Regions from separate parts of the Bacillus cereus group sp. BfR-BA-01360 genome, predicted to be linked through region 2. Evidence: riboswitches for the same ligand, from Rfam matches in the RefSeq annotation. Region 2 holds a riboswitch; each other region holds the start of a gene.

Region 1 (8,042 bases), on a different contig from region 2:
AACCAGCTTGACCAGCTACACCATTGTTAATAACGGAAGCTGCTACATCCTTTAATACACGAGGGGTTTGCTGCGCAATAACTGGTGTAATTTTTAATTTTTTTGGATTTTCAGCAATACCACTTGGATCGCCGAATAAACCGAAATCTTTTTTCAATTTTAATAGGCCCGCTGCATCAAGAAGTTTTAAGGCACGTGCTTGATTCGTTGGATCATTCGGAATAGCAATTTCTGAACCATTTGGAATGTCATTTGGTTTTTTATACTTTTCAGAGAATAATCCCATTGGTGCAATTTGCGTTGTACCTACAGCTGTAATATCTAATTTATGTTCCTTTTTAAACTGCTCTAAAAAGGCAATATGTTGAAATGCATTCAATTCAATATCCCCATCAGCTAATGCTTTATTTGGCGTTGTATAATCAGAGAACTCCACAAGTTTGATTTTCATACCTTCTTTCTCAGCTTTCTTCTGAAGAATGCTCCAAGCTTCTCCATCCGTTCCTGTTACACCGATGCGAACGACCTTCTCCTTTTCTTTCGCTTCAGCATCCCCATTTGAGCAACCACTCAAAGCGGTAATTCCTACAATTGCTGATAATGCAAATGCTAATATCTTTTTCATCTTCTATCCCTCTTCTCTTCTTTATGACCTTCTTAAAAATATTTTCGAGAAATAATTCCCTAGATGTTGAGCTAATTGTACAAGAATAATAAGCAATACAACTGTCACGAACATAACCGATGTATCAAAGCGTTGATAACCATATGTCATTGCTAAATCACCAAGACCACCGCCACCAACAAGCCCAGCCACTGCTGAAAACTCAATTAAACCAACAGTCATAAACGTAACCCCTAAAATTAATGGTGCCAATGCCTCCGGAACAAGAATTTCAAACACAATTCTTAATGGTGATGCCCCCATTGCTTGCGCTGCCTCGATTACTCCTTTCGGTACTGAAACAAGATTTGTTTCTACCATTCTGGCAATTCCAATCGAAGCAACAAGTGTCATTGGAAAAATCGCTGCAGCTGTTCCGATTGTTGTTCCAATAACAGTTCTTGTAATGGGACTTAAAGCTACTAAAAAGATAATAAACGGAATTGGACGAATCGTATTAATAACAATATTAAGAATAGAAAAGACCAATTTATTTTCTAAAAAATTACCTTTCCTTGTCACATATAAAAGTAAACCTAGAGGTATACCTAGTATTGTAGCAAATATAAGAGTTACAATTACCATTAAAAGGGTATCCCCTGTCGCATCGAGAATCCGTGGCCAAAATATACTCCAATCAACTCGCATGTGCTTTAACCTCCTTCAGTTGTACTTGCAGTCTGAGATATTGTAAGGCTTTTTGAATTTCTTTTTGCTCACCTTGCAGTTCTACAAGAAGATTTCCAAATAACACATTTTGTAATTCAATAATGTTTCCGTAGAGCACATTTACATCCACATTATAATTTTTGGCAATATACGATAATACCGGCTGTCCTGTCTCTTCACCCGTAAATGTTAATCGATAAATTTGTCCACCAGTTTGAATTTTTGCTAGTACACTTTCTGGTAAATGGTCATTCACAACAGAACGAACAAAATTTTGAGTCGTTTTTGTTTTTGGTTTTGTAAAGATATCAAATAATGTCCCTTCTTCAATGACTCTCCCTTTCTCCATAACCGCCACGCGGTGACAAATTTCTTTCACAACTTGCATTTCATGTGTAATGAGGAGAATTGTTAATTTATATTCTTTGTTTATTTTCTTTAATAGATTCAAAATTTCTGTGGTTGTTTCAGGATCTAATGCCGATGTTGCTTCATCACAAATAAGAATATCTGGTGATGTAGCAAGTGCTCTCGCAATTCCAACACGTTGTTTTTGTCCCCCTGACAATTGCTCTGGATAATAATTTGCTTTATCTTCTAATCCTACAAATTCCAACAGCTCATTTACTCTTTCTTTTATCTCATTCTTCGGTACTTTCGCTAACTTTAATGGATATGCAATATTCCCAAACACTGTTCTTGAATTGAATAAATTAAAACTTTGGAAAATCATTCCGATTCTTTGTCTTAACTGTCGTAACTCCTTTGTTGTTAGAGATGTAATGTCTTTATCATCTATTGAAACCGTTCCTGAAGTCGGTCTTTCTAACATATTAACTAAGCGTAATAATGTGCTTTTTCCAGCGCCACTAAACCCAATAATACCGAATACTTCTCCCTTTTTAATCGAAAGTGTTACATCTTCTACTGCATGAACAGGCTCTCCACCAGATTCATATACCTTACTTACATTTGTAAAAGAAATCATTTTTTCCCCTCCCATATGCTATAGCAACTTGAAGTAGACCTCCCGAGGTAAAATAAAAAGCGCCCTCCTTCTTATCAGTCATAAAAGATAAGAAGGAGAGCACTTTTAAATATACTCGTTCACATCTTCTCATCTTTCAAGTCCTTTTTAGACTTGCTGGAATTAGCACGGTATTAAAAAACCCGTTGCTGAGGTATCATAGGGCCAGTCCCTCCACCTCTCTGGATAAGAATGTCTCGATTTAATTGTTATTTAATTATTTTTTATTATAAAACTCAGAAAAGTTAGAGTCAACATAAAATTCCTAAAGTATAGCGATTATTTTTCTATTGGAATTTTCAAATCAAATGTAAAATTCTTCTCTTATTCTCTTTTGCAAAGGAAAATATCCCTGCCTCATTGAATAAAATGACATGAATACGAAATATAGTGGAGGACGATAAATAATATGAAAACAGCACTGTTACTCGTTGATATTCAAAATGACTATTTTCCGAATGGAAAGATGGAATTACGTAATGCCGTAGAAGCTAGTGAGTACGCTCGTCAATTATTACAATATTTTCGACAAACAAACCAACCAATTTTTCATATTCAACATGTATCTTTTGGGGATCATGCAACTTTCTTCCTCCCCAATACAGAAGGTGTTCATATTCACGAAAGCGTTCGTCCCTTACAAAATGAAACGGTGATTTTAAAACACTATCCAAATAGCTTTCGAGAAACAAATCTATTACAGAAACTACAGAAATTAAAAATCGAGCGTATTATTATATGCGGAATGATGACACATATGTGTATTGATGCTACCGTGAGAGCTGCTTTTGATTTTGGGTTTCATTGCACCGTGATACATGATGCTTGCGCGACGAAAGACCTTCTCTTTAAAAACGCCACTATTCCCGCTGTCTATATTCATAACACCATTTTGGCAAGTCTAAATGAAGGATATGCTGATGTAATAAGTACAGAAGAATTTTTACCCGTCTAAAAAATTCTATCTATTACCCTTTTTACTATATTTGTGAATATAAAAACACTACTTTCAGTCAATAAAACTGAAAGTAGTGTTCTCTTGCCTAACCATAGATTTTCTTTCAAGTTGTATTATACAGGAATTCCATAAAAATAATACAGAAAAATACGACGAATTGAATAAATTTTGTAGCATTCTATTCGTTTCATAACATGACCTACGTAAAAGAGCACAAAACCATGAACTTTTAATATCAACACAAAATGACAATAGATCAGCTTAATCAAAAAATGTTGCTATTACAAACGTAAAAAGAACCCGTCCAAAAGTTATACATTTTGGAAAGGCTCTCTTTGTTACTTCTTATAACATTTCAGAAGTTGTTTTTGCTTGCATATGAAGCACTAAGTAATCAGGACCACCAGCTTTAGAATCTGTACCAGACATGTTAAAGCCACCGAATGGTTGATAACCTACGATTGCTCCAGTACATCCACGGTTAAAGTATAAGTTACCTACATGGAAGTCTTCACGTGCTTTTTCAATATGTGCACGGTTGTTAGAGATTACTGCTCCTGTTAAACCGTATTCTGTATTATTTGCAATTGCAAGCGCATGATCAAAGTCTTTTGCTTTACAGAATGCTACTACTGGTCCGAAGATTTCTTCTTTCATTAAGCGAGCATCTTCTGCAACGTCAGCAACGATTGTTGGCTGGATAAACCATCCTTTAGAATCGTCTCCTTCGCCACCTGCTACTATTTTCCCTTCTTCTTTACCAATTGCAACATAGCTCATCACTTTATCAAATGCAGCTTGATCATTTACTGGTCCCATATTTGTTCCTTTTTCAGCTGGGTTACCTACAGTTAATTCTTTTGTTAATTCAACTGCACGATTTAATACTTGATCGTATACCTCTTCATGGATGACTGCACGAGAGCAAGCAGAACATTTTTGTCCTGAGAATCCGAATGCGGATGCAACGATAGATTTCGCTGCTAATTCAAGATCTGCTTCTTTATCAACAACGATTGTATCTTTACCACCCATTTCAGCAATAACGCGTTTTAACCAAATTTGACCTGGGTGTACTTTTGCAGCGCGTTCGTAAATACGAATACCTACATCACGTGATCCAGTGAAACTAATGAAACGCGTACGAGGATGGTCTACTAAATAGTCACCAACTTCAGAACCACTACCAGGGATAAAGTTTACTACGCCTGCTGGTAAGCCTGCTTCTTCTAAAACTTCCATAAATTTCGCTGCTACTACAGGTGTTGTACTAGCTGGTTTTAATAATACTGTATTACCAGAAACTAACGCAGCTGTTGTCATTCCTGCCATAATTGCAAATGGGAAGTTCCAAGGTGAAATAATTACACCTACTCCTAATGGAATATAAGAGAAACGGTTATATTCAATAGGACGGCTTTCTACTGGAATACCGTCTTTTAATTTCAACATTTGACGTCCATAATATTCCATAAAATCAATTGCTTCTGCTGTATCAGCATCTGCCTCATTCCATGGTTTACCTGCTTCTTTTACAAGAATAGCAGAGAACTCATGTTTTCTACGGCGAACGATTGCTGCAGCGCGGAATAAAATGTCTGCACGCATTTCGGGTTTCGACTTTCTCCAAGTTTGGAATGTCTCATCAGCCACTTGCATTGCTTTTTCAGCTAATTCGCGACTAGCCTTTGAAACGCTACCAATAACTTCTTCTTTATTCGCAGGGTTTACAGAAACAATTTTATCTTCTGTAGTAATTTTTTCTCCCCCGATAATTAATGGATAGTCTTGTCCAAGATAAGATTCTACTTTCTTTAACCCTTCTTCAAACGCTAATTTGTTAGCCTCTACTGAAAAATCTGTAAAGGGCTCATGTTTGTACGCTACTACCATTCTTTTTAGCCTCCCCTTAGAAAAACGTTTACATTTTACAACATTATTCTACACGATAATTTAGATTTATTCAAATATTCCTAGACTTATATTTTAAAAATTAATAAATTTTTAAAATATAGTAAAAAGATTCATACAAAAGTATGAACCTAAAAAACATGCGTATATTCTAAAACATTTTTTCCAATTAACAAAATCGTCACCAATAGAAATAAAGTTCGGACATACCCAACACCTTTTTGCACTGCAAATCTCGACCCAAAATATGCTCCGATAATCATTGATAATCCCATAATAATACCGTATTCAAAATGAATAATATCTAAAAATAAAAATGTAAAGAAAGACACAATATTACTAACAAAATTCAAAACTTTTCCAGATGCAACTGCTCGAATAAAATCTAAACCAATTAATAAAAATGCAAAAATTAAAAAGGATCCGGTACCTGGACCAAAAAAACCATCATAAAATCCTATCATTAAAATTGCAAAGTAAAACATTAAAGCTTTTCCCTTTGTCATCTTTTTATAAGTAGAGACGCTTCCCCAATCCTTTTTTACAATAATATAAATGGCGATAAATACCAACATAACTAATACAAGTGGCCGTAAAATATCCGGGGGAATACATTTTACAACTAACGCTCCCGCAATTGCTCCCATAATAGTTAATGGGATTAACTTTCCTACAATGCAAAAATCAACTTTTTTTGAACGAATAAAATAAATTGTGCTTGTGAATGCCCCCATTGTTGAAGCTAATTTATTTGTTGCAATCGCTGAAGCAGGTGATAATCCTACGAACATAAGTGCAGGTAATGAAATTAATCCCCCTCCTCCAACAACAGAATCAATAAAAGAAGCTAAAAAGCCGAAAGCCACTAGTAAAACGATAACCTGAAGACTTAATTCATCCATTTCTTTTCCCCTCATCCTTTTATTTGTAACATTAGAAATTATAACAAAATTATTAAAGAAAAAAAGCTATTCCATGAATGGAACAGCTTTTTTCTTTAATTTAAAATTTTCACAAACGGTTCGTCCTGCTTCGCTTCACGTACAATCACAGCTTCTGGATGTTCAACTGACCTAATCGTTACTTGTACTTTCATATAGTTTGGGAAGTACTGCATGACACTTCCAGCTACATATTGAGTAAAGCCGATAATTTCTGATTTTCCATTAAATTGAACCGGAATATCCACTTTCATCTCTTTTAATTCATCATCCTTATAAAATCCTGTACCCACAACAGCCCTGTAATCTCCTTCAAAGTACTTGCTCAGATTCGTCTTAAAGTTATCCATCATGGCATGATCTTCACGTTTATCAGATTTCGCTGCTTCAGAAGGGAATAAGTAATACTTTTCATTAATTGGATTCCATTCTTCAATCGAATCGCTGCCTTTATCAAGTTTAGCATAGGACAAAAAGTTTCCCGGTACAAGTGTCGACTTTGGACCTTGACGATAAATAGCAAAGATAACTGGAACCTCTTTTACCTTTGGATCCTCTTTTTGCATCTCTTTTAAAATTTCCTGTGCCATTTTCTTTCCTTGTTCTAACATCACTTTTTTTGAAATTTCACTTTCACGTGGGTAACCGTGCTCTTCATTATAATATTGAATTGAATTCATCGCTAAGCCAACTACAACCCCACCAAGTTCAGCTTTGTTATTCTTTTGCACATAATAATCATGTTCTAAAATGTTAGAAAGGTATATTGGGGCTTTTTTATGTTTTACCTCTAATGACTCTGCCCCCTCTGGTAACGGCGGATTCAAACCAATATTAGGAAATTTAACGGCATCTTTTTTTAGTTTTTCTTCCAGTTCCTTTTGTTCAGCATCTGTCCGTTTTCTTTTGACAAGCATTTGAATCTTCTGGCCCGTTAAAATTTTGCCGCCTCCAAATAAATAATCCTTTGTACTAAATGATTCTTTTGCAATACGCATTAAACCTGTTTCGAACTCATCTATATCCAAACGACTATTTAACCCTTGTACAACTAAGCCACGTGCCTCACCTGGGTCAAACGGAACGGTCGTTTTATAGTAATCATCGGAAATAGAATACTTCGGAACAATGGCTTGTTCTTTCGCCCCACCTGATTTTTCCACGATCTTCTCTTCTTTTTTTAGTCCCGTGCTACAACCACTTACAAGTAGCCCAAGACTCAATACCGCTAATGCTATTTTTTTCATGGTAAGTGCACCTCTTACTTATTCAGCTCTTGTAAGAACCTCTCTTCATTCCAAATTTCAATATTATGTTTCTCTGCCTGTGCTAATTTCGATCCAGCCGCTTCACCTGCTATGACAAGGTCAGTACTTTTACTTACACTACCCGTTACTTTTCCGCCTAATGCTTCAATTTTTTTCTTTGCTTCACTTCGTCCCATAACTTCTAGTTTACCTGTTAATACAACTGTTTTTCCAGCAAAGTAAGATGCGATATTTTGCAAATCAGCACGCTTTATACCTTTATATGTCATATTAACGCCATAGTCTTTAAACTGTTGAATTAAGTGTAGTACATCTTCATTATCAAAGTACGTAACAATAGATTGCGCCATTTTTTCACCGATCTCATTAATCGCCTTTAATTCTTCTTCCCCAGCTTTCACAAGATTATCCATCGTTTCAAAATGTTCAGCTAATGTTCGTGCTGCTTTTGCTCCAACATGGCGAATACCTAATCCAAATAACAATCGTTCTAATGAGTTTTCTTTCGAAGCTTCAATTGCTTGTACTAAATTAGAAGCTGATTTTTCACCAAAGCGATCAAGCTGGAGTAACTGATCTTTCGTTAAACCATATAGGTCCGCAA
Region 2 (8,042 bases):
TACTTGCAAGCGCTTGATTATGGAGTTCGTCATTCGGAATATGATAAGCACGCTCTTTCCACATTGCCAGCTCATGGTGTACTACCGGAAACACATCACGGTATACTTTCGCCATGAGCGTTATGGGATTACTCGGTACGTTCACTTCGGCCTTCATCTCCTCTATTAAATGTACAAATTCATTATTTATTTGTTTCTATTCTGTTATTGACATGCATTTCAGTAAATGACTTGATATAATTAAAAACTTCATCTCGCTCATACTCATTTAATAACTCATGATAACAATTCGGCCATTCTTTATACGCCTTATCACTGATTTTTAAATTATCAAACCATTTACGGACACTTGTTTTATCTACTAGTTTATCCTCACACGCCTGCATTAGCAAGAGCGGAACGTCTGGGAACTCATCTATTTTTTCATGAGCAATTCGTGTAGATTTTATCAATTCACTATACCAGCGAACGGATACCTTGCGCAAGAACAATGAATCATTTTCCATTGCATCGCGAACTTCTTTATTTCTTGTTGACATTTCCACTGTAAGATTCGTCGGAAATTGTAATTTCGGCATAACAATATTTAATACCTTCGCCAGAGCTCGAAGTGGTGCCGCTGGAGTAGCTAACACCCCTAAGCATGGTGAACTTAATATAATACCATCTATATCTTCGCGCTTCGTTTCTTCCATCATTCGAATGATGATAAGTCCCCCCATACTATGTCCCAATAAAAAAATAGGTAGTCTATACTTTCTCGCTTCTTTTATCCATACTTTGACCTCTTCTATGTATTCATCAAACGAATTAATATGTCCTCTATTTCTTGACGTTGTTCCATGAGCAGGAAGATCTCCCATAACAACATGATACCCAATGTGATTCCACTCTTCTGCCAGCGCTTCATAACGTCCATGGTATTCCATGGCACCATGCACAATTACGATAACAGCCTTTGCCGATTCCGCTTCATAATTCCACATATAATTCTCCTCCATTTCACTCTGTTTCATAATTTGATACACTAAAAATAGTCTCTAGGAAAGGAAGGCTGAACATGATCTATTCTTACAAAGATAAAAATCCGAAAATTGCGAGTAGTGCTTTTATTGCTGACTACGTTACGATTACAGGTGACGTTACAATCGGTGAAGAATCCAGCATTTGGTTTAACACTGTCATTCGGGGGGATGTGTCTCCAACCATCATCGGAAATAGAGTGAATGTACAAGATCAATGTACCCTGCATCAAAGTCCGCAATATCCTCTCATTTTAGAAGATGATGTTACAATTGGACATCAAGTAATTTTACATAGCTGCATGATAAAAAAAGACGCTTTAATCGGGATGGGGTCTATCATTTTAGACGGTGCTGAAATTGGTGAAGGTGCTTTTATCGGCGCTGGAAGCTTAGTTTCACAAGGAAAGAAAATACCTCCTCATACACTTGCATTTGGACGTCCCGCAAAAGTCATTCGTGAATTAACAGATGCAGATCGAAAAGATATGGAACGTATTCGTAAGCAATATGTTGAAAAAGGACAATACTATAAATCATTACAAAAATAACTCTTCTTGCTGCCATAACAATGGCAGCTTATTTTATGAAAATACAAATAGTTTCTTTACAAAATTTTATCCCGCTATTTTAGGGCAGCCCGATTGGTGAGGGCTCATAATCAGTGGGGAATGAAGCCCCCCTGATTAAAGTTTCACTTTATTATCTCCTCAACAAAATCTTATTAAAATAGAAGATATCATCTCAATATATATGTAAATGAGAAGGAAGATGTTCCATGAAGATGAAATCTGTCAGCTCCTTATATAAAATAGCGTGTTACATTTTCAAAAGAATTAACCGTTATTTCGATCAAAAAACATTAAATGTCTTTTTCCGTATCATTACACACATCGGTGATGCAATCTTCTCTATCTCACTCGTCCTTTGTCTTCTTATTTTTTTCAAAAGGGATTCTACAAATTATGCAGCAGCTGTTTCCTTAACAATGAGCCATATTCCTGTACAAATGTTAAAAAGATGGTATCCACGTAAACGACCTTATTTAACAATCCAAAATGCAAAATATCCATCGCATTCTTTAAAAGGCTATTCTTTTCCATCTTGGACACACAACAGCCATTTTTTCTGTTATCATTCCATTTATTTCTTTTTACATGTAAGTAATTCTGCATATTCTTCTTTCGTATTCACATTTACAAACCATGTTTTTTCTATATTCCATTCATCTCCCGTCACATACTTTACATTACAATGTGATAAAAGTTGCTCCATGCTCCGTTTTTCTTCGTCTAATAACTTATAAATTTTCTCTTTCACATTCTTATGATACGCCCCTAATAACGGCTGCTTTCTCCCCTCAACAATCGGAATAATCGCTTCATACTCATCGTCAATTTGTCCTGTTATTTGTTTTATCCATTTGCTAGAAATATTCGGCGTGTCACAAGGTGAAATCATATACCATTCTGCTTCAAGATGCTCCATACCAGATACAATTCCTGCAAGCGGTCCTTCTCCTTTATAGAAAGAAATATCTTCTATAACAGGAACTTCTATTAAATGAGCTACACGTTCTTTTATGCTAGCATGACTAATGACAACTATATCTTGCATTACATCCTGCATCACTTGAACAATCCGTTCAATAAACGTATACCCTTGCCAACTTACTAAGGCTTTCGGTTCTCCAAAGCGTCTAGACATACCACCAGCTAATACAATTCCTGCTACGCTCTTCATTGGCGATTTAGCTCAAATATAATATGCCCGAGCTCTGGCAAAATCAATTTATTCATCGCAAGACGCACAGCTCCAGTCGAACCTGGCATAGCAAAGACAACCTTTCTGCCCATTGTTCCCCCAATTGCTCTACTTAACATTGCTGCACTCCCGATATCCTCTAAATAACTAATCGTGCGAAATAGCTCACCAAATCCAACAATCTCTTTATCTATTAATGCCGAAACTGCTTCAATCGTTACATCGCGCTTTGTAATACCAGTTCCTCCGTTTGTTAAAATAACGTCGACATCTTCTTGATGATATCCACTTAATACAGCTTGCCTAATACTTTCTTTATCATCTTTTACAATTTCATAGGCAGTTACGAAATGACCTGCTTCGCTTAATAACTCATGTAATACCTTACCGCTTTTATCCGTTGTATCTGTACGTGTATCAGACACAGTAATTACTTTACAACGCACTTCTTTTGGCGCTTGTTTTTTATGTTCTACTACACTCATGCTCATTCTCCTCTTTTAACAAACTCTATTTTATTTTATCATACCCGATTCAATCCCTTGCTTATATGAAGCACATCACACTTTCATCATTATGTAGTGACGACACAAAATAATATGTTACAATATTAGTATATAAATCCATAAAGAGGAATCTTATTGTTTCTTCCACCACATATCATCTCTACGACTCACTCAATCACAATTACTATTTTTCACATTCTATAAATCGAACCGTATTTTCACAATGAGGAGGATATACATGGGACTCTATCAAAAACTTACAACAACATTTCTTCTTTTGTTTGCTGCTTCCATAAGTGCAGGATTTGCGTTAAAAGATGCTGTACCTCATGCAACGATTGGCGGAATTAGTTTTGCCACGTTTTTTTTACTATGCAGTGCATTTTGCGCTGGAAAAGCGCGTCAAAAGAGAAGATGATTGCAAATATTCCGCAGTAAGCCAATACTTTGTAAGTCTTGCAAAAAAGAAATCAAATCTTATGAAAAATCATGGATTCATATGCCTACCCCTAGTAGCGGGATGACAAATATAAAAAATATATTGAACTGAATGGACAAATATATTGTAATGCTTGCGCTGAGGTATGTACGAAACAAAATAATGAGATGAAATAGGAGGTATTTCCAAATTGTTTGAATCTAACCGAATTCGCTTACGAAAGTTATCAGAAGACGATATTCCGACTTATCATCTTTGGCGTAACGATCCTGAAGTTATGCAAACAACTAGCCCTATACTTGATACATATTCATTCGAAGAGACCGAAGCATTTTGCAAACAAATCATACACGCAGCTAATTCCAAAAGTTATATCATCGAATTGAAAAATGACAACCTCCCAATAGGAATTACCTCTCTCATTCAGATTGATTCCTATAACCAGAACGCAGAATGTATCATCGATATTGGGCAGAAAGATTACTGGGGACAAGGATATGGTAAAGAAGCATTAACTCTATTATTAAACTACGCTTTTCGAGAATTAAACTTACATCGCGTTTCTCTACGAGTATTTTCGTTTAACGATAAGGCAATACATCTTTATAAGAAACTTGGCTTTCAACATGAAGGGACTTGTAAAGAAGCGATATTTCGAAATGGGGCATGGCATGATATTGAACTTTTTGCACTATTACAGCCTAACTATAAATAAAAAAGGTTTTGCGCGAAAGCGCAAAACCTTTTTTATTATATTATAGACCAGCTTGCTCTTTTAAGTCAGCTGCTTTGTCTGTACGCTCCCAAGGAAGATCTACATCAGTACGTCCAAAGTGGCCGTAAGCTGCTGTTTGTTTGTAAATTGGGCGACGTAGGTCTAACATTTTAATAATGCCAGCTGGGCGAAGATCGAAGTTGTTACGAACTAATTCTACTAGTACCTCTTCAGATACTTTCCCAGTTCCAAATGTATCAACTGAAATTGATACTGGCTTCGCTACACCAATTGCATACGCAAGCTGTACTTCTGCTTTTTCAGCAAGACCAGCTGCTACAATATTTTTCGCAACATAACGTGCTGCATACGCTGCAGAACGGTCAACTTTTGTTGCATCCTTACCAGAGAATGCACCACCGCCGTGACGAGCATATCCACCATAAGTATCAACGATAATTTTACGTCCCGTTAATCCAGCATCCCCTTGTGGCCCACCAATTACGAAACGACCAGTTGGGTTAATAAAGAATTTTGTTTCTTCGTCCATTAATTCTGCTGGCACAACAGCTTTAATTACATGCTCTTTTAAGTCGCGATCGATTTGTTCCCATGTAATTTCCGGATGATGTTGAGTAGAAATTACAATTGTGTCGACACGTACTGGTTTACCATTTTCATCATACTCAACTGTAACTTGCGTTTTACCGTCTGGACGTAAATATTCTAATGTTTCATCTTTACGAACTTCCGTTAAACGACGAGCTAATTTGTGAGCAAGTGAGATTGGAAGTGGCATTAATTCTTTCGTTTCATTACATGCGAAACCAAACATTAAACCTTGGTCTCCTGCACCAATCGCTTCAATCTCAGCATCAGTCATTTGACCTTCACGTGCTTCTAACGCTCGGTCAACACCCATAGCGATGTCAGCAGATTGTTCATCGATAGATGTTAAAACTGCACAAGTTTCTGCATCGAATCCATATTTTGCACGAGTATACCCAATGCCTTGTATTGTTTCACGAACGATTTTTGGAATATCTACATACGTAGAAGTTGTAATTTCCCCCGCTACCAATACTAAACCAGTTGTTACTGTTGTTTCACAAGCTACACGTGCATTTGCGTCTTTTGATAAGATCGCATCTAAAATTGAATCAGAAATTTGGTCACAAATTTTATCTGGATGTCCTTCAGTTACAGACTCAGATGTGAACAGATGACGTTGTTTTGTCATGTGGTAAACCTCCCTACAGTAATTGTATATATTGTACGGAACTCATCCTTAACTTGCCACAAATTGCGACATTCATTTATTCTCCCACACAAGTATAAAGAAAAACCTTTCCCATTATATAGAGGAAAGGTTTGGTTTGCTACTTGCATACTGCTTTTTGCCCTTCGCTCTTATCGTTCGAGACCATTCGCCTCGCACAGGTTTTAGCACCTATTCACTTGTTTTTACCAGTACAAGTGAGGTTGCTGGGCTTCATCGGGCCTGTCCCTCCGCCAGCTCGGGATAAGAGAGTATCCGTCCCAACCTATACTAAAGAAATGCTATTCATTTGTCAATTAATATTCATTTATTCCTACAAGTTTTTCACGCTAAAATATAAATAAGAAAATTATACATTCACACAAACAAAAATAAATAAATAGTATACATTATTTATATAATTGTGTTATACTTTTGATGGGGATTACGAGAAATATTTCATAAAATGAAAAGGATGGTATATAAACTATGAGTACTGTGAATGTCCAAATTGGATTACATGAATTACTGAACGGAAGCAATGCACAGATTCAACTAAGCGTTCCGCAGTTAGTGGAAAAAGTACTGATGAGAAATGAAGGAAAACTAACTTCTACCGGTGCTGTTTCTGCTTCAACAGGAAAATATACAGGACGTTCTCCTAAAGATAAATTTATCGTGAAAGAACCATCGGTTGCAAATAAAATCGCTTGGGGACCTGTAAATCAACCGATTTCTGAAGAGCGTTTTAATAAATTATATACAAAAGTATTAGAGTACTTAAAGGAAAAAGAAGAACTATTTGTATTTAAAGGATTTGCTGGCGCTGATCGTAACTACCGTCTGCCAATTCAAGTTGTAAACGAATATGCATGGCATAATTTATTCGTTCATCAATTATTTATTCGTCCAACTGAAGAGGAATTAGCAAATCATAATGCACCATTCACAATTGTTTCTGCACCAAACTTTAAAGCAGATCCAGCAGTTGATGGCACAAACTCTGAAGCATTCATTATTGTTTCATTCGAAAAACGCATTGTGCTAATTGGTGGTACTGAATACGCTGGAGAAATGAAGAAATCTATTTTCTCTATTATGAACTTCTTACTTCCTGAACAAGATATTCTTTCTATGCACTGCTCTGCTAACGTAGGGGAAGAAGGCGACGTAGCATTATTCTTCGGCTTATCTGGAACAGGTAAAACAACTTTATCAGCTGACCCACATCGAAAATTAATCGGTGATGATGAACATGGATGGTCTGATAATGGCGTATTCAATATTGAAGGCGGTTGCTACGCAAAATGCATTAATCTTTCTCATGAAAAAGAACCACAAATCTTTGATGCTATTAAATTCGGATCCGTATTAGAAAATGTTATAGTTGATGATAAAACACGCATTGCAGACTATAGCGATACAGCGTTAACAGAAAATACACGTGCTGCATATCCAATAGATGCGATTGACAATATCGTTCTACCAAGTGTTGCAGGACACCCAAATACCATTATTTTCTTAACTGCTGATGCATCTGGTGTATTACCACCAATCAGTAAGTTATCAAAAGAACAAGCTATGTATCATTTCTTAAGCGGTTACACTAGTAAACTAGCAGGGACTGAACGTGGTGTTACATCTCCACAAGCTACATTCTCTACTTGCTTCGGTTCACCATTCTTACCGCTTGATGCATCAAGATATGCAGAAATGCTTGGTGAAAAAATTGAAAAGCACGATGCAAAAGTATTCTTAGTAAATACTGGTTGGACTGGCGGCGAATACGGCGTTGGGAAGCGCATGAATTTAGCTTATACTCGAGCAATGGTTCAAGCTGCATTAAACGGTGAACTGGATAAAGTAGAAACCGTAAAACATGATATCTTCGGTCTAGATGTTCCACTTCATGTGCCAGGTGTACCTGATGAAGTATTAATGCCTGAACAAACATGGGCTGATCAAGCTGCTTATAAGCAAAAAGCAATTGAACTTGCTAATCAATTTAAAGAAAACTTCAAGAAATTCGATAATGTCTCAAAAGATATTATCAACCTTGGCGGTCCAACTGCTTAAGAATGACTCTTACCCATATGAATAAGTATGTTGTAAATCAAAATAAAGCTACGCGTACTCACCGACAAAACCCAATGCGACTTTATCGGTTATACACATACTTACAATAAAAAAGAAGCTTACGATAAAAAACGTAAGCTTCTTTCTTTATATAAAATCCTACCTTCAAAAACCAAACAGAGTGTCTCACTTCTTTTGAAGAAGGAACGTTTTATACTTATAATCTATTTCTGCTCATCTTTCATGCTGTAATACCCTAAAT
Region 3 (8,042 bases), on a different contig from region 2:
TATATCAATTTAACCTTATATTTATAGTAGAAAGGATGAATCTTACAAGTGAATGAAATGAATCACGGTGTATATAAGCCTGTAAAAACAAACAGGTTTTGGATGATTATTGTTTTAGGGACACTCACAGCAATTGGCCCATTATCTATTGATATGTACTTGCCTTCATTGCCAAAATTAATGGGGGATTTGCAAACGAGTGCCTCCCTTGCTCAGCTTACACTAACAGCATGTTTACTCGGACTTTCAGTAGGACAATTATTTGTTGGTTCTATTAGTGATATTTATGGGCGGCGCAAACCTTTGATTATTGCCCTTATTATTTATGTAGCATCTTCTTTACTTTGTGCGGTTGCTCCATCTATTTGGATTCTAGTGCTATTACGGTTTCTGCAAGGAGCTTCAGGTTCAGCGGGTATTGTCATATCCCGTGCGATGGTACGTGATATGTATACAGGCCCTGAGATGACAAAGTTCTTTTCGTTACTTATGTTAGTAAACGGGGCAGCGCCTATTTTGGCGCCTATTATTGGTGGACAATTGTTGCAATTTACTTCATGGCACGGTGTATTTATTGTTCTTGGCGTAATCAGTATTTGTATGTTAATATCAGTTATTTTTGTACTGCGTGAAACATTGCCATTAGAAGAAAGGATAACAGGAGGCGTAGCAGGGACGCTGTCGGTCTATGGGAAGTTATTGAAAGACCGCTTATTTATGGGGTATGCCGTATCACAAGGGTTCGTTTCAGCGGCGATGTTTGCTTATATTTCTGGATCGCCGTTTGTATTACAAAATATATATGGGGCATCGCCACAAGCATTTAGCTTATTTTTTGCGATTAACGGAATCGGTATTATTATTGCCAGTCAAATTACGGGCCGCTTGGCAGGAAAGGTAAGTGAAAAAGCGTTGTTTGTAGTAGGTATTGGAATTGCGGCTGTTGGAGGTACTTCCTTACTACTTACGATTGTATTTGGAATTGGATTAATCGGTGTATTATGTTCTTTATTTCTTGTTGTATCGAGTGTTGGTGTTGTATCAACAACAGGTTTTTCACTTGCGATGAGAAATCAAAAACAAGCGGCTGGAACGGCTGCTGCATTACTTGGTCTGCTACAATTTATCTCCGGGGCACTTGTTGCACCTTTAGTAGGTATCGGGGGAAGTAATACAGCGCTTCCTATGGGTGTTGTTATTGCGTTATGTGAAGCAGGTGCCGTTTTATATTATTTACTCATGGCAAGGCCTAGTGAAAGAAAACTTGTATTGCCAGAAAAACAAGATATAGACGCATAAAAAAGAGGTGGTTCAAACATAAATTGAATCACCTCTTTTCATATTATAACTATGGTGAGATTGGTTGCATAAAGTGACGATACTGTGACAAAAATGATGGTATGCACACAGAAAATGACGGTCAAAAGTGCAAAGTGTGAAGTGTTCTCGTTATAATAACAAGTGGAGATATGATGTAAGTTTCTATAGAAAGATTGTCAGGTAGATAAAAGGAGAGTAAAAGATGAAGAAAATATGGGGCGCAGCCTTGCTTGGGAGCATGCTGCTTTTAGCAGGGTGCGGTGGAAATCAACATACAAAGGAAACAAAAGAAAATGTGCAACAATCAGCAGATGAGAAAGAAGCTATGAAGGTATATCAAGATGTACATAAAAAGTATGATGAGAAAATGAATAAGGAATTAAATCAATCTGTACAATTATGGGGGCAAGCGAAGGAAAAAGGCGGGAAATCGATAGCTAACAAGCAGTTTAAAGAAGATGTTCAGAAAGTAACAAAGAGCATGTTAGAAGATATTGAGCATATTCGCACAGAAATTCGCGTACCAAAGTCAAAAGAACAAGAGCATAAGTTATATGAAGGTTTCTTAAATGAAACAGAACAAGCGATGAAAAAGTTAGATCAATTAGCAAAAGAAGAAGATTCATCATTAATTCGTGATATAGAAGTTCATTTTTCAACAGCTTCTACATACTATAAACGTTTCCAAAAAGAAGCACAAAACTAACCTTGCAATATGCAAGGTTAGTTTTGTATATGGCAGATTCTTTCTTGTCGAAATGTCGATAGAATGGAAAGCTAGATATTTCCTGTTAAGTAAAAATATAAAAACTGATTTTTCTAAAAATACCCATTTGGATTGACTTTTTGTTTTTTCAGAATTATAATTCGAAATATACAATTCAAAGTAAAGAATAATATAGTCATTTACTTATCCAGAGAGGTAGAGGGACTGGCCCTATGAAACCTCAGCAGCGGGTTCTGAAAGAAGAATACCGTGCTAATTCCAGCAAGCAACCAAAGCTTGAAAGATAAGTGATAGGCATAGGATAGATTAAAAAGCCTTGATCTTATTTTTTAAGATCAAGGCTTTTTATATTGCGGGATAAGGAGAGGAATTGGCAAAAAAACGCGAATAAAACAAAGTAAATTTATGTGTTTAGGGGGTATTTTGGTGTATATTGTAAAGAAACTATCAGTTATGGTGTTTACACTATGGGTTATTGTTACAGCTACTTTTTTAATCATGCATATTATACCTGGTGATCCGTTTTCATCAGATGCAAAGATTTTTCCTGAGGAAGTTGTCCAAAATATGAGGGCTAAATATCATCTTGATGAACCTTTATGGAATCAATATGTAGCGTATTTGGATGGGATTATTCATTTTGACTTTGGAGAATCTGTTCAGTCAACGGGTCAAGGAGTGGCAGAAATCATAACAACTGGCTTTGGACCATCTGCTGTTATTGGATTACAAGCATTTGTTATTTCGTTGTTAGTTGGAATTGCAGCTGGAACGTTTGCGGCTTTATATCATGGGAAAATCATTGACTATAGTGTGAGTCTACTAGCGATTTTAGGGATCTCAATCCCAAGTTTCATCTTAGCACCGTTATTTATTCAGGTGTTTGCAATTCAACTTGAGCTGCTTCCGGTTGCCTCTTGGGGAACATTTGCTCATACTGTATTACCTTCCTTTGCGTTAGCGCTTGGGCCAATTGCTGTTATTACAAGATTTGTTCGTTCGAATATGATTGAAGTTTTACAAAGTGAGTATATTAAACTAGCACGTGCAAAAGGAATACCACTTCGAACAATTATTATAAGACATGCGCTTCGAAATGCGATTGTTCCGGTTCTTACTTTTGTCGGACCACTTATGGCTGGTTTGTTAACAGGAACCTTCGTGATTGAGAAAATATTTTCCATTCCAGGGTTAGGAAAATATTTTGTAGATAGTATTTTTAACCGAGATTATCCAGTTATCATGGGAACCACTATTTTCTATAGTGCACTGCTCATTATATGTATTTTCGTTACGGATATCATTCATCGCATGATTGATCCGCGCATTCGTTCTATTACGTGAGGAGGGAAATTAAAATGGGGGCTTACGAAATCGATGATCAGCTATTGACGGCTGAAGATAAGAAAGCATTAACTGCTAATAAAGAACAGCAAATGATTAGTCGGAAAAAGGAAGTATTTCAAAAACTCATATCAAACCCAATAGCAATTATAGGGGGAGTCACTTTACTTTTAATCGTTATTTTTTCTCTTATCGGAGAAAGTTTAACGCCATATAGTGCAAATGAGCAAATAAAAGAAGCAACAAACCTCCAACCAAGTAGTGAGCATTGGTTCGGTACAGATGATTTAGGAAGAGATATTTGGGCACGAACATGGGCTGGTGGAAAAATTTCATTAGCAGTCGGATTGATCGCAGCAGCTCTTGATATCGGATTAGGTGTACTGATTGGTGGCTTTAGTGGATATGTGAGAGGGCGTAATCGTCTCGGTACGTTAATTGATGAGTGGATTGTAAGAGGAATCGAAGTGATGTATGGTATACCGTATTTATTAATTGTTATTTTACTATTAATTGTTATGAAGCCAGGACTGTTTACAATTATTCTTGCTCTTGCATTAACAGGTTGGATTGGAATGGCACGACTTGTACGAGCGCAAGTGCTTTCATTAAAACAAAAAGAATTTGTCATTGCTGCTGAGAGATTAGGAACATCTCATATGAAAATTATTTATAAACACCTAATTCCGAATTTAACAGGGATTATTATTGTGAATTTATCTTTTACGATTCCAGCTGCCATTTTCTCAGAATCATTTTTAAGTTTTATCGGATTGGGTGTACAATCGCCAGCAGCAAGTTGGGGAACGATGACAAACGATGCACTAGGAACATTATTAAGTGGGGAATGGTGGCAGCTGTTTTTCCCAGCGATAATGATTGCATTAATTATGTTTGCTTTTAATGCGATTGGAGATGGTTTGCAGGATGCAATTGATCCAAAAATTGTGAAACAAAATCGAAAGGGGAAAAAACATGGGGCAGCTCTTATCTTTAGAAAACGTAACGTTAGCCGTTGAAAAAGAGGATCGTAAACAACCGATTGTAAAACATGTTTCTTTTTCCATTCATGAAGGTGAAATAGTTGCACTTGTGGGAGAAAGTGGTTCGGGAAAAAGTGTAACAGCACAATCGATTATTGGCTTAAACCAAGAGTCAATTCGCACTGAGGAAGGGAAAATTTCTTTTCAAAATAGCGAATTAACAAACTTGCAAGAAGCTGAATGGAATCACATACGGGGAAAAGATATTTCTTTTATATTTCAGGACCCGCTTTCATCATTAAATCCAACAATGAAAGTAGGAAAACAGATTACAGAAGTAATCTTGCAGCATGAAAAGAAATCAAAGAAAGAAGCAAAAGCAATTGCGATTCAGTTATTAAATGATTTAGGCATACATGAAGCAGAACAGCGTTTCGAGCAATACCCCTATCAACTAAGTGGCGGTATGAGGCAGCGCATTTGTTTAGCAATTGCATTTGCTTGTCACCCAAAACTCGTCATTGCAGATGAGCCAACAACAGCGCTGGATGTAACAATTCAAAAACAAATTATGGAGTTATTAAAAGAGAGAAAAGAAAAACAACATACAAGTATTCTATTAATTACACATGACCTTGCGCTTGTACGTGAAGTAGCAGATCGAGTTGTTGTTATGTATGGCGGCCGTGTTGTAGAAAAAGGAATGATTCAAGAAGTCATTGAGTCACCGAAGCATCCGTATACAAAAAGTTTATTACAAGCTATTCCGAATATGGACGATTCAGAAAAGGTATTGCGGGCGATTGATGGAACAACACCATCGCTTGAAATATTAAATAGTTTTGGATGCCCGTTTGTGAACCGATGCCCAGTTGCGATGAAAGAATGTATTCATCGTTTCCCAGAGAAAACAGTATTTTCGCCGGAACATAGTTCATTCTGCTGGAAACATATTATTGAGCAGCGTAAAGGGAAAGCGAAAGAGAAGGTGAGTGCTTCATGACGACAGAGTTCATTACAGTAAAACAGGTTACGAAAATATATGGGAGTAAGGAGAAGGGGCTTGCTGCGCTGAAAGATATATCACTATCCATTTCAAAGGGAACTACACTTGGCATTATTGGAGAAAGTGGTTCAGGAAAAACAACGCTTGGTAAGTTAATAGCTGGTATTGAAAAACCTTCATCAGGAGAGATTGCTTATAACGGTCAAATTGTCCATGCGCTTAATCGGAAAGAAAAGCGAGATTTTTTACAAAAAGTACAATTTATTTTTCAAGATTCCACCGCAGCTTTAAATCCGCGGTGGAAGATTCGAGATAGTGTTGCAGAAGGATATATCTCGTTTGGGTTAGGCGATAAGAAGGAGAAGGATAAAGTTGCTGGTGATGCGTTAGAACGCGTCGGATTAGATAGAAGGTATATCGAGCGCTATCCGCATGAATTTAGCGGTGGGCAACGTCAACGGATCGCTATTGCTAGGGCGCTTATATGTGAGCCTGAAGTACTAATACTAGATGAACCGATTTCAGCATTGGATGTTTCCTTGCAAATTCAAATTGTTCATTTCTTGCAGCAAATTCAAAGAGAACAAGGTTATACATATTTATTTATTGCTCACGATTTACCGATGGTTCATTATTTATGTGAAAAAGTAGCTGTTATGTACAAAGGAGAACTTGTTGAGTTTGGAGATACGGATGAAGTATTCCGTAATCCACAACATTCTTATACAAAAACATTGTTAGAATCGACACCAAAAATTTCAGGCTAAAGGAGAATGTAGAATGAAGAAGATTTTACTTTTTGCCATTATGACAGTTTTAGCGATTGCTTCTGTCGGCTGCGGTAAGAAAGAAGCGTCAAAGGCAAGTGCAGATAAGGGGGATCGCTTAGTCACAAATATTAGTAGTGACCCATATACACTTGATTCAGCAATTGCGACAGATAGTACGTCAGGTTATGTAATTGAACATTTATTTAGTGGTCTATATACAAAGGATGCGAATGGAAAATATCAAAATGAGTTGGCAGAGAAAGAAGAAGTAAATGTAGATGGAACAGAATATACAATTCATTTAAAGAAAGATATGAAATGGTCAGATGGTTCACCTATTACGGCTAATGATTTTGAATTTGCATGGAAGCGTATATTAAATCCTAAAACAGGCTCTATGAATGCAACAGAAATGTATTTTATTAAGGGTGCAGAAGCGTATAATACTGGAAAAGGTGAAGAAGGACAAGTAGGTATTCAAGCGGTAGATTCGCAAACTTTAAAAGTAACGCTTGAACATCCAGTTGCATCTATCAAACAACAATTAGCGAATTCTTTATTTATTCCACTTTCAAAAAAATCTATCGATGATAAAAATAAGTTAAAAACAAGTCCAAAAGAATTACTTACAAACGGACCGTTCAAATTAAAAGAGTGGAAGCATAACCAAGCAATTATTTTAGAGAAGAACAAAGAGTTTCATGATAAAAAAGTAACATTAAAAGAATTGGAGTTTCGCATTATTCCAGATACTAATACGGCATATCAATTGTATAAATCGAAAGAACTAGACTTATTAAGCGGCTTGCCACAAGAGATGGTTGAAAAAGAAAAAAGAAATAAAGAATATAAACGTATGGCAGGATTTTCATCTTATATTTATTCATTTAATGTTGAAAAAGAACCGTTTACCAATGCGAAAATACGAAAAGCATTTGCGTTAGCACTTGATCGTAAATTTATTGTTGAAAAATTGTATAAAGGGAATGCACAAGAAGCATATGCTTTTGTTCCAGAAGGAGCGAAAACACAGAGTGGCCGTGATTTCCGTAAAGAAAAAGGGGATTATTTAAAATTTGACCCAGTAGAAGCGAAAAAATTATTAGAAGAAGGCATGAAAGAACAAGGATGGACAGAGCTTCCTCAAGTAACATTGAAGTATACAACAGATACACAACATAAAAAAGTAGCAGAAGCAATGCAAGAAATGTTCAAGAAAAATCTTGGTGTGGATGTAAAACTAGAAAATAAAGAGTGGAAAAGTTACATTGATACGTATAAACAAAGTGACTTTCAATTAGCTTATATGGGATGGGGCGGAGCTGTAGATCCAATTAAAAAACTTGAATTATATGCAGGTGATGGACCGAATAACTATGCAAAATGGCATAATAAAGAATTTGATACTTTAATAAAAGAAGCGGAAGTTGAAAGAGATGAAGAAAAGCGCTTTGATTTGTTGCATAAAGCAGAAGATATTATGTTTGCTGAAACGCCATTAATCCCAATCTTATTCCCATCATCATCCTATTTACAAAAAGAATCAGTGTCTGGGGTTCAGTATGATGTTGAAGGTAAACCAGATTTACGTTATGTAAAAATCAAGAAATAATACAAAATAAAGAAGTAGGCATTTGCCTACTTCTTTATTTTGCTTCCTTCTTATATTCTTTCTTCGTTCCATCAGAGAAGACAACTTCTAATTCGAATTTTTGATAATCTTTATCGAGTTGGAAGACGTCGACTACTTGATCAATCACTTCTTGATCTGGTGTGTTTTTATCAAATGTTAGCTTTTTAAGAAGTGGGCTTAACTTTGCAATTGCTTCATCGCTAGTTAAGTTTACATTAGCTTTATGGTCTTCAATTTTTGCTTCCATTTTTTGATCAGC
Region 4 (8,042 bases), on a different contig from region 2:
CCCTCAAACTTCGCTTCTTTTACGATTCCCTCTTCTACTTTCATCGTAAGCTGAATACAATCGCCGCAAGTTGGGTTGTTTAAGTTAACTGTAACACTATCTTCTAACACGCCATGGTTACGTGGATTCTTATAATGATCCATAATAACTTGACGATATAACGTATCTAAATTATTAAAAGACATTTGTGAAATACTCCTTTGTTTTCGTTAGCGCTTCAACAAATGTATCAATTTCTTCTTTTGTATTATATAAATAGAAGCTTGCACGTGCTGTAGAAGAAGCTTTTAGCCACTTCATAAGCGGTTGTGCACAGTGATGTCCTGCGCGAACCGCAATGCCTTCTACATCTAGTACTGTCGCAACATCGTGTGGATGTACTTCATCAATATTAAATGTAACAAGACCAGCGCGATGCTTTGGACCATAAATTGTAACGCCATCTACTTCCGATAGTCTTTCTAAAGCGTACTGCGCTAATTCATGTTCATGCTTTTCAATATTATCAAGACCGATTTCTTCTAGGAAATCAATTGCTGCTCCAAGTCCGATTGCATTACCGATAATCGGTGTACCGGCTTCAAACTTCCACGGAAGCTCTTTCCATGTAGAATCTTGTAAATCTACAAAATCAATCATTTCACCGCCAAATTCAATTGGCTCCATATTTTCTAGCAATTCCTTCTTACCGTATAATACACCGATACCTGTAGGCCCGCACATTTTATGAGCGGATAACGCATAGAAATCGCAGTTTAAATCTTGTACATCTACTTTCATATGAGGTGTACTTTGTGCACCGTCAACGACCATAATGGCACCGTTTTGATGAGCGATTTCTGCAATTTCTTTTACAGGGTTAATCGTTCCAAGTACGTTTGATACATACATGATAGAAACAATTTTCGTATTTGGTGTAATGGTTTGACGGGCATCTTCAATAGAGATTGTTCCATCTGGCTGAAGCGGAAGATATTTTAACGTTGCCCCTGTTTTCTTTGCAACTTGTTGCCACGGAATAATGTTACTATGGTGCTCCATGTAAGAGATAACAATTTCATCGCCTTCTTTTACATTTTCACGGCCATAACTTGCTGCTACTGTATTTAATGCAGTTGTCGTTCCGCGTGTGAAAATAATTTCTTCCATTGATTTCGCATTAATAAACTTGCGAACTTTCTCACGTGCACCTTCATACGCATCGGTAGCTTTTGTACCGAGCGTATGAACACCGCGATGCACGTTAGAATTATATTCTTTATAATAACGTTCTAACGTTTCAATCACTTGAATTGGTTTTTGAGAAGTTGCTGCACTATCGAAATAAACAAGTTGTTTGCCGTTCACTTTTTGATCAAGAATTGGAAACTGTTTGCGTATTTCATGAATATTCATTAGCGAACTTTCCTTTCAATTACCTCAACAAGCTGTGTTTTTACTCCTTCAATTGGAAGCTCATTTACTACAGGTGCTAAGAATCCATGGATGACTAAGCGTTCCGCTTCTTTCTTCGGAATACCACGACTCATTAAGTAGTATAGTTGTACTGGATCTACGCGGCCAACAGAAGCTGCGTGACCTGCCATTACATCATCTTCATCAATTAGAAGAATTGGATTTGCATCACCGCGTGCTTTTTCACTTAACATAAGAACGCGAGAAGATTGTTGTGCATTTGATTTAGATGCACCGTGTTCAATCTTACCAATTCCGTTAAAGATAGAAGTTGCGCTATCTTTTTGTACACCGTGTTTTAAAATATAACCTTCAGAGTGTTTACCAAAATGAACAACTTTTGTTGTAAAGTTTTGTGTTTGATTGCCGCGACCGATTGTTACTGTTTTTGTATCAGCAAATGATCCGTCACCCATTAAGTTCGTTACGTTCTCTGAAATTGTATCACCGTCGTTCATAAGACCTAATGCCCATTCAATACGAGCATCACGTCCTACAACACCGCGACGATTTACATACGTTGTTACACCTTTCGCTAATAGATCCACTGCACCAAATTTCACCTGTGCACCTTGTTCTACGATTACTTCTGCTACGATATTTGCAATACCAGTAACATTTTCATCTGCTACATAGTTTTCCACGTAAGTTGCAGAACTGTTTTCATCAGCTACGAATAATACATGGTTATATAAGTTTGCTTCTTCGCCATCTACTAAGAATACCGCTTGAAGTGGTGTTTCAAGTACAACGTTTTTTGGAACATATACAAATGCCCCGCCATTGATTAATGCTGCGTGAAGTGCTGTTAAACGATGCTCATCCACTTTCACGCCATCTTTCATTAAGTACTTTTGTACTAATTCAGCATGCTCAGTTGCAGCCGTTACAATATCTGTGAAAATAACACCTTTTTCTTTTGCTTCGTCCGCTAAAGAAACAAATGCTTTTGTGCCAGTGCGTCCGACTAGTACGTTATTATTTTCATCAATTAAGTTTTTCACTGCTTCTGGAAGTTCCGCTAAAGAACTTACAGACTCTTGCTTAAGAGTAGTGCCTTTTCCGATAAAGTCCCATTTATCGATTTTTGTTTTATCAGGCGTTGGCATTGGAAGTTCAGTTGCTTGTGCAAGAGCTTGTAAGCGGAACTCAGTCAACCAAGCAGCTTCGTTTACTTCGCTTGCGCGCTGACGGATTGTTTCTTGATCGAAAGGTAATGTACCGATTGTCATATTTATGCTCCTCTCTTACGCTTCTTGCTCTGCTGTTTCGTCTTCAATACCTAATTCTTTTTTGATCCAGTCATAACCTTCAGCTTCTAGACGTTGAGCAAGCTCAGGACCACCAGATTTTACAATACGACCGTTCATCATAACGTGAACGAAATCTGGAGTAATGTAGTTTAATAAACGTTGGTAATGCGTAATCATTAAGCAACCAAACTCTTCACCGCGCATTGCGTTAATACCTTTAGATACAACTTTTAATGCATCGATATCAAGACCAGAGTCGATTTCATCTAAGATTGCAATTTTTGGCTCAATCATCATTAATTGAAGAATTTCGTTACGTTTTTTCTCACCGCCAGAGAAACCTTCATTTAAGTAACGTTGTGCCATTTCTGGATCCATTTCTAGAAATTCCATGTTTTTATCTAGTTTGCGGATAAATTTCATAAGAGAAATTTCATCGCCTTCCTCGCGGCGTGCATTAATTGCTGAACGTAAGAAGTCAGCGTTTGTTACTCCGCTAATTTCGCTTGGATATTGCATTGCTAGGAATAGACCTGCTTGTGCACGCTCATCTACTTCCATTTCTAGTACATCTTCACCGTCGATGATGATGCTTCCTTCTGTTACTTCATATTTTGGGTGACCCATAATTGCAGAAGATAAAGTTGATTTACCCGTTCCGTTAGGTCCCATAATTGCGTGGATTTCTCCACCTTTTACTTCCAGGTTTACACCTTTTAAAATTTCTTTGCCATCGATTGATACATGTAAGTCTTTAACCGTTAATGTAGAACCAGCCATCTCAATACCTCCAATAATCCTCTATATACATTTTAAAAATTCCTAAAACATTCACATTCTCATTTTATTCTCATTCTAATTTTATATCAAATAAAATGATATCGCAAACGCTGAAAAAAAGTAATAATTTTTTCACAAATGTGTATAGATTTTCCCTCACATTCTATTATGATACACCTTTCTTCTTATATATATAAAGAAAAAAGACTGAGAATTTCTCAGCCTTTTTTCCTGCCATTATTCTTTTACAGGAACAACCGCCCCTTTATATTCTTTCTTGATGAAATCTTCAATTTCTTTCGAATGCAATACTTCTACAAGCGCTTTAATCTCTTTTTTATCTTTATCCCCTTTACGAACTGCCACTACGTTTGTATATGGAGAATCATTACTTTCAATCGCAATTGCATCTTTTCCTGGATCTAATTTTGCATCAATTGCATAGTTTGAGTTAATTAAAACCGCATCGCCTTCCTTGTTGTTATACACTTGTGGCAATAGACCTGGTTCGATATCTGTTTTAAACTTCAAGTTCTTTGGATTTTCCGCAATATCTTTTGTTGTTGCTTTCACAGGATCTACACCATCTTTAATTTTTAAAATGCCCTCTTTTTGTAAGATTGCTAATCCGCGGCCATGATCAGCCACAGAGTTACTCATAATTACTGTCGCTCCATCTGGAAGCTCTTTTAAGCTTTTATATTTTTGAGAGTATACTCCAATCGGTTCTAAATGAATTTTGCCTGCTATTTCAAACTTATACCCTTTATCCTTTATTTCTTTCTCTAAATACGGAATATGCTGGAAATAGTTTGCATCTAATTCTTTATCTGCTAATGATTTATTCGGTAATACATAGTCCTGAAATTTTTCAATTTTTAACACAACGCCCTTTTTCTCAAGCAATGGTTTTGCCTTCTCTAAAATCTCAGCGTGCGGTACATTAGAAGCACCGACAACAAGCTTATCTTCACTTTTCCCACCGCAAGCTGTTAATCCAAAAATTGATGTCGTAATAAGTGCTGAAAGTAATAATTTTTTCATGTTGTTAACATCCTTCCTAATTTTTAATCGATTTATCGTTTATCAATCCGAGTTGTCGCAAAATCTCCAATAAATTGAATGAAAAACACAACCAGCAATACACAAATTGTCGCAACAATTGTCACATCGTTGTTTCCCCGCTGGAACCCTTCTAAATATGCTAGTGTACCGAGTCCGCCAGCGCCAACAACGCCTGCCATTGCTGTATAACCAACAAGTGCAATTGTCGTTACGGTAATACCAGATACAAGTGCTGGCAAAGATTCTGGAATTAATACTTTCCAAATAATTGTGCTTGTTTTCGCTCCCATTGCCTTTGAAGCTTCAATCACACCTTTATCAATTTCACGAAGCGCGATTTCAACCATTCTCGCATAAAATGGGGCCGCTCCAATAATCAAAGCAGGCAATGCTGCACTTGCTCCAAGAATTGTTCCAAGAAGAATCTTTGTAAACGGAATAAGTAGAATGATTAAAATGATGAACGGGATTGATCTAAAAATATTTACGAATGCCCCGATTCCTGTATGAATCACTTTGTTTTCCCACAAATTATCCTTCGCTGTCATAAAGAGCAGTAATCCTAACATAAGTCCTAAAATAAATGTGGCAATTGCTGCGATTGCCGTCATGTATAATGTTTCTCCTGTTGCTTCTAGCATTTGATTCCAATCGACATTTGTGAGCAATTTATCCATGTGCAACCACCTCCAGCTCTACTTTCTCTTGATGGATTCCTGCTATTGCCTGCTGAATGGCTGCTTCTTCACCATTTAAATGAACAATTAAGCTTCCGTATGCTCCATTATTTGTCTGCGCGATATTTCCTTGAAGCACGCTAACTTCTACATCCTCTCTCCTCATTAACCCTTGTAACACTGGGCGCTCTACAGAATCTCCAATAAATTGCAAACGAATGACTTTACCATCTGGGTATTTCTCTAATAAGTTTTCAATCGTTTCATTCGTATCTTCAGAATCTGTTAATTGCTGAACAAATCGCTTTGTAATCTCTTGCTGCGGATTACGAAATACCTCTAGTACAGAACCTGTCTCTACAATTTTCCCTTTTTCCATCACTGCAACACGATTACAAATCTTTTGAATCACATGCATTTCATGAGTAATAAGCACAATGGTTAAGTTAAGGCGTTTATTAATATCTAGTAGTAAATCTAAAATTTGATCTGTTGTTTCCGGATCAAGCGCCGATGTTGCTTCATCACATAAAAGTACTTTCGGATTGTTAGCCAACGCTCTTGCAATCCCGACGCGTTGTTTTTGTCCACCGCTCAGTTGAGATGGATAAGCATCTCCTCTCCCTTCTAATCCGACAAGACGAATAAGCTCATCTACACGTTTCTTTCGCTCCTTTTTATCCACACCAGCAATCTCGAGAGGAAAAGCAATATTCTCACGAACAGTTCTTGACCAAAGTAAATTGAAATGTTGAAAGATCATCCCAATTTCTTGTCTTGCCTTTCGAAGTTCATTACCGGTAATGGCTGAAATCAAACGATTAGCAACTGTAATTTGACCAGAAGTTGGTTTCTCCAACTGATTAAACAAGCGAATTAACGAACTCTTACCTGCACCGCTATATCCGATAACCCCAAAAATTTCGCCTTCCTCTATTTTTAAATTGGCCCGATCTACAGCAATCACATCACCGTTTTTTGACTGATATATCTTTTTCACATTTTCTAATAGAATCATGATGTTCACCCCTTTAATTAAAAAGCGTAAGTAGCTCGTTCAGAATGTAAGGGGGATGGAGCTTCTGACGTAGAGGCGCCTTTTTGCCTCGTAGAAAGAAGCGAAGCCACCGAACATTCTAGCTACTGAAGCTGGATTTCATAAAAAGCGTAAGTAGCTCGTTCAGAATGACTCTCACATTTTTTATTTTTGGTGTAAGAATACTGAACTGTCGCCATCTGCTCAATTTCTTATCGATTTTTCCTGTTGTTTAAATGTCCTCCTCATTCAAACAACAAAAAAACCTTTCTGCTTTACAATGAGCAGAAAGGTTTTTATGCGTATATCAACATAATCCTTTCTCTCATCTCTCAAAGCATTTGCTTTGCAGGAATTGGCACCATTTCAACAAAATCGTTGACGGTTGCCGGGCTTCATAGGGCACAGTCCCTCCACCTCTCTTGATAAGAGAAATCAGATCTAATTTTCTTCTGATTCAAAATTTATGAAATTATCTATATTTTATGACTTGAATTTTATCAATATACATTCACTCTGTCAACAAAAAATTTCTTAAAAAGAAAATTTTAAGAATATTAAGCGCCCACTGGCATTGGTTTACAAATATGAAACATGGACTCCAATAATAGCATCGTGCGATATGTCCCCGCATAATGTACACGACCTTCATGAATTAGCTTTTGCAAACGAACATTCCCTGTAACTAATTGTTGTAAATCTTCTTCTTTAAAACAGTGGATTTGTTCGGTTCCCCTATCTCCTTTTACAAGCTGTATATAATCCCTTGAAATTTGGAGGGAATGGCACTCATCTCCAAAATGAATACTAATGACTTTTCCTGCTTGACGCAAAAGAGGTTCTAAATGATATTGTTTATTAGCATGTGTTACAAATGATTGAAGCATTGAATATAATTTCATTCTCATCACATCCTTCATATCACTTTCTACTAATACCTTTCCATTCCCTAAGCATCAATCCTCTTCCTTTTGCTCGACAAATACTGTATTACCTCTGCCATTTCAACATATTTCCCAAGAAATGTGTCGAGGCGGCAAATTTTTTGCCGCCTACTGTAGTTCCTTATATAAATATTCAACTGAATGAAATGCATATATTTTCTTCTTCAACGTTCCATTTTCAAATATGAGTAAACAAGGAACACTTTCTATCTCATATTCACGTGCTAAATGCGGAGCATAATTTAAATCTAACATGCCAACTTCTAAGTCAACAATCGTTGCTTCTACAACAGTTAACATTTTTTTCGCCAATTGGCATGTACCACACATTGGAGTATATACATATAACACTGTTTTTTCTTGATTCACTATTAGATTTGTGGCTTCAGCACCTGTCCAGTCAATCACTTCTATCATCATTCCTTACCGTAAATATTCTGTATAAACATCAATGTCAGCTCCCCATAATACATTTGCTAAATGTGAAGACGGTGCAGTTGCTACTTCACGATATGAACGATCAATATAAATATGTTCAGCCTGCGGAAATTCCTTACGAAATTGCTTGCGAAGCTTTTCTCCTGCATCATCAGCATCCACTAGCACATATACTTCTTTATCAAAAAACTGATCAATGAGCTCATCCATTTTCGACAAACCAATTGTACCATTTGTACAAACAATTTCCACCGGTTCTCGAATAATAGATTCAATCTTTCTTCTATCTGATTTACCTTCTACAATAATGACCTTTTCTACATAAACCATGTGTCATCACCCGATCACCATATACTATAAAACAACCTTACTTTCGTATATAGTATATTCGATA

The links. Region 2 has a riboswitch for S-adenosylmethionine ahead of metK (methionine adenosyltransferase). Riboswitches for the same ligand answer to the same signal wherever they lie in the genome.
Region 1: it holds a riboswitch for S-adenosylmethionine, as region 2 does, so the genes downstream of both, MR056_RS16140 (methionine ABC transporter ATP-binding protein) here and metK (methionine adenosyltransferase) in region 2, are expected to answer to the same signal.
Region 3: it holds a riboswitch for S-adenosylmethionine, as region 2 does, so the genes downstream of both, MR056_RS17020 (ABC transporter permease) here and metK (methionine adenosyltransferase) in region 2, are expected to answer to the same signal.
Region 4: it holds a riboswitch for S-adenosylmethionine, as region 2 does, so the genes downstream of both, MR056_RS15620 (methionine ABC transporter ATP-binding protein) here and metK (methionine adenosyltransferase) in region 2, are expected to answer to the same signal.

What each region holds. Positions count from the first base shown of each region.
Region 1 covers NZ_JAKUFV010000019.1:22,542-30,583, reverse strand. The annotation lists gene MR056_RS16150 (MetQ/NlpA family ABC transporter substrate-binding protein) at 1-625, opposite strand, end outside; gene MR056_RS16145 (methionine ABC transporter permease) at 647-1,312, opposite strand; gene MR056_RS16140 (methionine ABC transporter ATP-binding protein) at 1,302-2,321, opposite strand; SAM riboswitch class I at 2,448-2,553, opposite strand; gene MR056_RS16135 (cysteine hydrolase family protein) at 2,770-3,315, shown strand; gene pruA (L-glutamate gamma-semialdehyde dehydrogenase) at 3,664-5,211, opposite strand; gene MR056_RS16125 (TSUP family transporter) at 5,361-6,131, opposite strand; gene MR056_RS16120 (CamS family sex pheromone protein) at 6,227-7,417, opposite strand; gene ligA (NAD-dependent DNA ligase LigA) at 7,432-8,042, opposite strand, start outside.
Region 2 covers NZ_JAKUFV010000009.1:77,150-85,191, reverse strand. The annotation lists gene MR056_RS10860 (tetraprenyl-beta-curcumene synthase family protein) at 1-145, opposite strand, end outside; gene MR056_RS10855 (alpha/beta hydrolase) at 183-986, opposite strand; gene MR056_RS10850 (gamma carbonic anhydrase) at 1,061-1,573, shown strand; partial or broken gene MR056_RS10845 (phosphatase PAP2 family protein) at 1,801-2,176, shown strand; gene MR056_RS10840 (molybdenum cofactor guanylyltransferase) at 2,166-2,765, opposite strand; gene MR056_RS10835 (MogA/MoaB family molybdenum cofactor biosynthesis protein) at 2,762-3,271, opposite strand; gene MR056_RS10830 (hypothetical protein) at 3,531-3,710, shown strand; partial or broken gene MR056_RS10825 (hypothetical protein) at 3,717-3,907, shown strand; gene MR056_RS10820 (GNAT family N-acetyltransferase) at 3,922-4,446, shown strand; gene metK (methionine adenosyltransferase) at 4,487-5,686, opposite strand; SAM riboswitch class I at 5,854-5,975, opposite strand; gene pckA (phosphoenolpyruvate carboxykinase (ATP)) at 6,194-7,780, shown strand; gene MR056_RS10805 (ATP synthase subunit I) at 8,005-8,042, opposite strand, start outside.
Region 3 covers NZ_JAKUFV010000021.1:53,624-61,665, reverse strand. The annotation lists gene MR056_RS17030 (multidrug effflux MFS transporter) at 40-1,299, shown strand; gene MR056_RS17025 (hypothetical protein) at 1,523-2,026, shown strand; SAM riboswitch class I at 2,228-2,337, shown strand; gene MR056_RS17020 (ABC transporter permease) at 2,474-3,391, shown strand; gene MR056_RS17015 (ABC transporter permease) at 3,406-4,410, shown strand; gene MR056_RS17010 (ABC transporter ATP-binding protein) at 4,367-5,377, shown strand; gene MR056_RS17005 (ABC transporter ATP-binding protein) at 5,374-6,147, shown strand; gene MR056_RS17000 (peptide ABC transporter substrate-binding protein) at 6,161-7,762, shown strand; gene MR056_RS16995 (YusW family protein) at 7,797-8,042, opposite strand, start outside.
Region 4 covers NZ_JAKUFV010000018.1:5,782-13,823, reverse strand. The annotation lists gene sufU (Fe-S cluster assembly sulfur transfer protein SufU) at 1-185, opposite strand, end outside; gene sufS (cysteine desulfurase SufS) at 175-1,395, opposite strand; gene sufD (Fe-S cluster assembly protein SufD) at 1,395-2,687, opposite strand; gene sufC (Fe-S cluster assembly ATPase SufC) at 2,703-3,488, opposite strand; gene metQ (methionine ABC transporter substrate-binding lipoprotein MetQ) at 3,726-4,532, opposite strand; gene MR056_RS15625 (methionine ABC transporter permease) at 4,565-5,230, opposite strand; gene MR056_RS15620 (methionine ABC transporter ATP-binding protein) at 5,223-6,248, opposite strand; SAM riboswitch class I at 6,589-6,698, opposite strand; gene MR056_RS15615 (hypothetical protein) at 6,824-7,168, opposite strand; gene MR056_RS15610 (thioredoxin family protein) at 7,319-7,627, opposite strand; gene MR056_RS15605 (toprim domain-containing protein) at 7,634-7,978, opposite strand.